DNA from 2 places in the Streptococcus criceti HS-6 genome. Region 1 is predicted to be linked to the other one. Evidence: predicted binding sites of a transcription regulator. Region 1 holds the regulator's gene; the other holds the start of a gene.
What was found. The regulator CtsR, encoded in region 1, represses protease genes until heat stress. The targets are predictions, from matches to a motif close to TTGGTCAAAAAAGGTCAAANA.
Positions count from the first base shown of each region.

Region 2: the regulator CtsR is predicted to act here: its motif matches at 1,462-1,482, upstream of STRCR_RS10385 (ATP-dependent Clp protease ATP-binding subunit).

Region 1 is NZ_AEUV02000002.1:204,580-207,997, reverse strand. It holds rRNA gene STRCR_RS01060 (23S ribosomal RNA) at 1-1,032, shown strand, start outside; rRNA gene rrf (5S ribosomal RNA) at 1,162-1,277, shown strand; tRNA gene STRCR_RS01050 (tRNA-Asn) at 1,283-1,356, shown strand; gene STRCR_RS01045 (CtsR family transcriptional regulator) at 1,690-2,157, shown strand; gene STRCR_RS01040 (ATP-dependent Clp protease ATP-binding subunit) at 2,150-3,418, shown strand, end outside.
Region 2 is NZ_AEUV02000002.1:2,230,559-2,233,976, forward strand. It holds gene STRCR_RS10375 (DUF1797 family protein) at 1-64, opposite strand, end outside; gene argF (ornithine carbamoyltransferase) at 319-1,284, opposite strand; gene STRCR_RS10385 (ATP-dependent Clp protease ATP-binding subunit) at 1,505-3,418, shown strand, end outside.

The DNA.
Region 1 (3,418 bases):
TAACGCGAAGGTATGAATTGAAGCCCCAGTAAACGGCGGCCGTAACTATAACGGTCCTAAGGTAGCGAAATTCCTTGTCGGGTAAGTTCCGACCCGCACGAAAGGCGTAATGATTTGGGCACTGTCTCAACGAGAGACTCGGTGAAATTTTAGTACCTGTGAAGATGCAGGTTACCCGCGACAGGACGGAAAGACCCCATGGAGCTTTACTGCAGTTTGATATTGAGTATCTGTACCACATGTACAGGATAGGTAGGAGCCATAGAAGCCGGGACGCTAGTTTCGGCAGAGGCGCTGTTGGGATACTACCCTTGTGTTATGGCTACTCTAACCCGATTGGCTAAACGTCAATGGAGACAGTGTCTGACGGGCAGTTTGACTGGGGCGGTCGCCTCCTAAAAGGTAACGGAGGCGCCCAAAGGTTCCCTCAGATTGGTTGGAAATCAATCGCAGAGTGTAAAGGTATAAGGGAGCTTGACTGCGAGAGCGACAACTCGAGCAGGGACGAAAGTCGGGCTTAGTGATCCGGTGGTTCCGCATGGAAGGGCCATCGCTCAACGGATAAAAGCTACCCTGGGGATAACAGGCTTATCTCCCCCAAGAGTTCACATCGACGGGGAGGTTTGGCACCTCGATGTCGGCTCGTCGCATCCTGGGGCTGTAGTCGGTCCCAAGGGTTGGGCTGTTCGCCCATTAAAGCGGCACGCGAGCTGGGTTCAGAACGTCGTGAGACAGTTCGGTCCCTATCCGTCGCGGGCGAAGGAAATTTGAGAGGATCTGCTCCTAGTACGAGAGGACCAGAGTGGACTTACCGCTGGTGTACCAGTTGTTCTGCCAAGAGCATTGCTGGGTAGCTATGTAGGGAGGGGATAAACGCTGAAAGCATCTAAGTGTGAAGCCCCCCTCAAGATGAGATTTCCCATGATTTTATATCAGTAAGAGCCCTGAGAGACGATCAGGTAGATAGGTTGGGAGTGGAAGCATGGTGACATGTGAAGCGGACCAATACTAATCGCTCGAGGACTTATCCAAAGGTATTGACAGCGAGAGGTTGAGCTTGGTACAATAGATAGGTATTCAATTTTGAGTGCACAAACAATCCAGAGGATTGTTTGGGTTGGGGAATCAGGAAACGACGTTTCCCACCTAACCCATTCATAGTTAAGTGATGATAGCCTAGGAGAGACACCTGTTCCCATGCCGAACACAGCAGTTAAGTCCTAGCACGCCTGAAGTAATTGGGGGTTGCCCCCTGTGAGATAAGGGAGTCGCTTAGCGTTGATCCGCCATAGCTCAGTTGGTAGTAGCGCATGACTGTTAATCATGATGTCGTAGGTTCGAGTCCTACTGGCGGAGTAGAGATATCACTTGAAAGAGTTCTTCTAAGAACTCTTTCTTTTTTTAGTTAGCCAAGCGAGGTTGGGAGTGTCACCAGCCTTTAGTGCTGCCATCACTTGGCGGGAAGTTTTATCGTTGTTGGACATCGGTAACTAACTTGTAACTAGATGTAAGTCGAATTTTTTCAAGTATAAATTTTCAAGTATAAAAAGGAAGATGGTTTACCCGCTGTGTTTAATGGTTCTTATGTTAATCTTGCTATTGACTTCTGAGTTCTTGCTTTTAGCTTTTAAAATTTTCTCTTTTAGGGTATAATAGTCAAAGTTAGTCAAAGATAAGGAAGTGGAGTCTATGCCTGTGAAAAATACTTCGGATAGTATCGAAGAATATATTAAAAACATTTTGGCCCAGTCGGGGATTGTAGAACTTAAACGTTCCCACCTAGCGGACTCATTCGATGTTGTCCCCAGCCAAATTAACTATGTCATCAAGACTCGCTTTACTGAAAGTCGTGGCTATGTGGTTGAAAGCAAGCGAGGTGGCGGTGGGTATATCCGTATTGCCAAGGTTGCTTTTTCGGACAAGCACCACCTACTTAATGCTCTGGCAAACTCGATTGGAGAAGCTATCAGCAGTCAGGTCTTTGATGATCTTATCCAACAGCTCTATGATCAAGGAATTATTAGCGAGCGGGAAGGAAATATTATCCTAGCTTCATCCTCTGATGATGTCCTAGGTGCTGATGCGGCGCGGATTCGCGCCCGAATGCTTAAGAGAATTATTCAACGAGTAGATAGAAAAGGAAATCCAGATGACTGATTATTCCCTGAAAATGCAAGAAATCTTTAGCCGTGCCCAGTATCAGGCCACTCGTTTTCAAAGTCAATTTTTGGAAACTTGGCATGTCCTTTTGGCTATGGTCGATACTGATGAGACAGTGGCCCACCTAGCTCTAATGGATTTTGCTGATCAAATTGATTTGGACGAATATGAGGATGCGGCTGTCTTGGTAGTTCGTCGCAAGCCCCTTAAAGCTGTCAAGGTCCAAGAGATTTTACCAGCTTCAAGAGCCTTGGAGCGAATTTTGACTCATGCTGGTCGGATTGCTCAGGCGGTTAAGTCACCTGAGATTGGCAGTGAACATGTTCTTTTGTCTATGATGTTTGGCCGCGATAATCTAGCAGCTCGGATTTTAGAACAGGTTGGTTTTCGCTTTCAAGACGAAGGCAAGGATACTCTCCGTCTGATTGATCTGCGTAAGGTTTTAGAACGTTATGCTGGTTTTTCTAAGGAAGATGTTAAAGCCATTTTTGACTTGGCTAAACCGAAGAAATCTGGTAATAACAATTTTAGCAATATGATGGGACCTCAGCCCACTGCTGGGGATCTAGCTGATTTCACAAGAGATCTGACAGCCCTAGCCGCTCAAGGACAATTGGATAGGGTTATCGGCCGTGATGAAGAAATTACCCGTATCTTGCAAATTCTCAGCCGCAAGACTAAGAACAATCCAGTCTTGGTTGGTGATGCTGGTGTCGGAAAAACTGCTCTAGCTTACGGCCTAGCTCAGCGGATTGTTGAAGGAGAGGTTCCTTATGAATTAGCTGAATTTCGAGTCTTAGAATTAGACATGATGTCAGTTGTGGCTGGTACCCGTTTCCGAGGGGATTTTGAAGAGCGGATGAATCAGATTATTGCTGATATCGAAACTGATGGTCATATTATCCTCTTTGTTGATGAAGTCCACACCATCATGGGGTCTGGTAGTGGTATTGATAGCACTCTAGATGCTGCCAATATTCTCAAGCCAGCCCTCTCAAGAGGAACCCTCCACATGATTGGGGCAACGACCCAGGAAGAATATTCTAAGCACATTGAAAAAGATGCAGCTCTTTCGCGTCGTTTTGCCAGGGTTTTGATTGAAGAACCTTCAGTTGACGAGGCCTATCAGATTCTTTTGGGACTTAAAGGAAGTTATGAGGCCTACCACAATGTTACCATCTCTGATCAAGCTGTTTTGACGACTGTAAAGTCAGCCCACCGCTATTTGACCAGTAAGAATCTTCCGGATTCAGCCGTC
Region 2 (3,418 bases), 2.0 Mb from region 1:
GATTACTCCCATCTGTCGTCATCAGATTGAGACGATCAATGATTCTCACCAAATGTGATTCCATGTAAATTCTCCTTAGCTAAGATACAAGGGGCTTGGAAATCTAAATATCTCCAGCTACTACTTTTGCTCCTTGCTCCATTAATCTTTTAATCAATTTCATTTTACCATAAACTAGGAGAATGGGATAGGTGGAAACCCTAAAATAGCCAAATTTGCCCTGTTTTGCCAGTATTTTCCTTTATATTAAACTAAAATTCACTTATTCTCTGGTAAAGCAGAACCATACACAAGGTTTTAGGGGTCAATTCTTTCCTATTAATAAGATTGGTAGATAATCGCCTTAATAGCATGCAGGCGGTTCTCAGCCTCTTGGAAAATGATTGGACTAAACTTTTGAAAAATCTGATCGGTGATTTCTAACTCGCTGTAACCATATTTATCGTAGATAGCTCGACCAATGCTAGTATTGAGGTCATGAAAGGCAGGCAAGCAGTGCATGACAATGGTTTCTGGATTTTGCGTCAAATTCAGGAGTCCCTGATTAACTTGGTAAGGCAGAAGCCAATCGATTCTGTCTTTAAAATCTACATCTTCTCCCATGGAAACCCAAACATCGGTGTAAATCATATCTACACCCTTAACGGCTGACGGATCGTCGGTTACCAGCAGTTTGGCCCCAGTATTGTGCTGTTGGGCTAAGGCTACAATCGCTTGCTCCGGCTGCAGTCCCTCCGGAGCAATAATGGTGCAGTTAACACCAAGGATAGCAGAGGTTACTAAGAGAGAATTGGCCATATTGTTACGACCATCTCCAATATAAGCGATATTCAAGCCCCCCAAGCGTCCAAAATGCTCCCTAAGGGTCAGAAAGTCCGCAATCATCTGAGTTGGATGCCAGGTATCGGTCAAACCATTCCAAACGGGTACACCAGAATACTCAGCCAGGGTTTCAACATCCTCCTGTTTAAAGCCCCGATATTCGATACCATCAAACATGGATCCCAAAACCTTGGCCGTATCAGCCACCGACTCCTTCTTACCTAACTGGGTTTCACCTGCTCCTAAATAGGTCACATTCATTCCCAAGTCTTGTCCAGCCACTGTGAAGGCAGAGCGTGTTCTGGTGGACGTTTTCTCAAAGATTAGGGCGATGTTGAGTCCCTCCAAATATCTGTGAGCCTGCTTCTGCTTCTTAAGTTCCTTAAATTTAGCAGCTGATTCAATCAGCCCCAGCAGTTCTTCTTTAGTAAAATCTATTTCTTTTAAAAATGATTTAGCCATAAATTATTCCTTTTAATGTATTTTTATACAACAATTTTACAACAATCCGGGTATTTGTCAAGAAATTGTTGTATTTTATTCGTTCCGTTTTATTTTTTAGCACTCTTGAGATTTGTCTGCTAAAATTCAATCTTTTTGCTTGCTTTCTCTAGCTTGAATGTTATAATAACAGCATAGACTTTGACCAATATTGACTATAGGTCAAGATCGGAGGTTTCCTATGTTATGTCAAAATTGTAAGCTCAACGATGCGAGCATACATCTCTATGCAAATGTCAATGGTCAGCAAAAGCAGATTGATCTCTGTCAAAACTGCTATCGAATTATGAAAGCTGATCCAGAAAATATTCTCAACAGTAATTTAACCAGCCAAAATCCACAGAACCAATCCATGGATTCTTTCTTCGATGATTTCTTTGGCGATTTAAACAATTTCAGAGCCTTTAACCCAGACCTGCCTAATGCTCCACAAACACAAGCGGGACGCGATGGCGGTAATCGTGGAGGGAACAATGGTGGGAGCAACAAGGGACGCCGTCCTCAGGCTCAACCCCAACAGCCTCAAGGTATCTTGGAAGAATTTGGTATCAATATTACCGATATGGCCCGTCGTGGTGATATCGATCCTGTCATCGGCCGCGATCAGGAAATTGTCCGCGTCATTGAAATCCTCAACCGACGGACCAAGAACAATCCTGTCCTAATTGGTGAGCCTGGTGTTGGTAAAACTGCTGTTGTTGAAGGACTGGCACAAAAGATCGTTGATGGCAATGTGCCACAAAAATTACAGAGCAAACAAGTTATCCGCCTAGATGTAGTCAGTCTGGTTCAAGGAACCGGTATCCGAGGCCAATTTGAAGAGCGGATGCAAAAGCTGATGGAAGAAATTCGCCAGCGGCAGGATGTTATTCTTTTCATTGACGAAATCCATGAAATCGTCGGTGCCGGTGGTACAACAGATGGCAGCATGGATGCTGGTAATATCTTAAAGCCAGCCCTAGCTCGCGGTGATCTGCAACTGGTTGGGGCAACAACCCTCAATGAATATCGTATCATCGAAAAGGATGCCGCTCTGGAACGGCGGATGCAGCCTGTCAAGGTAGATGAGCCTTCTGTGGAAGAAACCATCACTATTTTGCATGGTATCCAGCCAAAATATCAAGACTATCATCATGTTAAATATACTGATGAAGCGATTGAAGCGGCTGCCGTCCTCTCCAATCGCTATATTCAAGACCGCTTCTTGCCTGATAAAGCTATCGACCTTTTGGACGAGGCTGGTTCAAAGATGAACCTAACGCTCAACTTTGTTGATCCTAAAGAAATTGATCAAAGGCTGGTAGAAGCTGAGAATCTCAAGGCCCAAGCCACTCGTGAAGAAGACTTTGAAAAAGCGGCTTACTTCCGTGACCAAATTGCTAAGTACAAGGAAATGCAATCCCAACAGCTGGATGAGCAAGATATTCCTGTCATTACCGAAAAACATATTGAAGCCATTGTTGAAGAAAAGACCAATATACCAGTGGGTGATCTCAAAGAAAAAGAGCAGTCCCAACTGGTTAATCTGGCTAGTGACCTCAAGGCTCACGTTATCGGTCAAGATGATGCTGTTGATAAGATCGCTAAGGCCATCCGTCGGAATCGTGTTGGACTAGGGGCTCCTAATCGGCCAATCGGTAGCTTCCTCTTTGTCGGACCTACTGGTGTTGGTAAGACGGAGCTGTCTAAACAGCTGGCTATCGAGCTCTTTGGTTCAGCCGACAGCATGATCCGCTTTGATATGTCGGAATACATGGAAAAACACGCTGTCGCCAAATTGGTCGGTGCCCCTCCAGGCTATGTGGGCTATGAAGAAGCTGGGCAATTAACCGAAAAGGTTCGTCGCAATCCTTACTCCCTCATCCTCCTAGATGAAGTCGAAAAGGCCCATCCTGATGTTATGCACATGTTCCTGCAAGTCTTGGATGACGGTCGCCTGACAGATGGTCAAGGCCGGACTGTTAGCTTCAAGGATACCATTATTATCATGACCTCTAATGCTGGTACTGGTAAAGCAGAAGCATCTGTTGGTTTTGGAGCTGCCCGCGAAGGTCGGACCAACTCTGTCCTTGGTGAACTCAGCAACTTCTTCAGT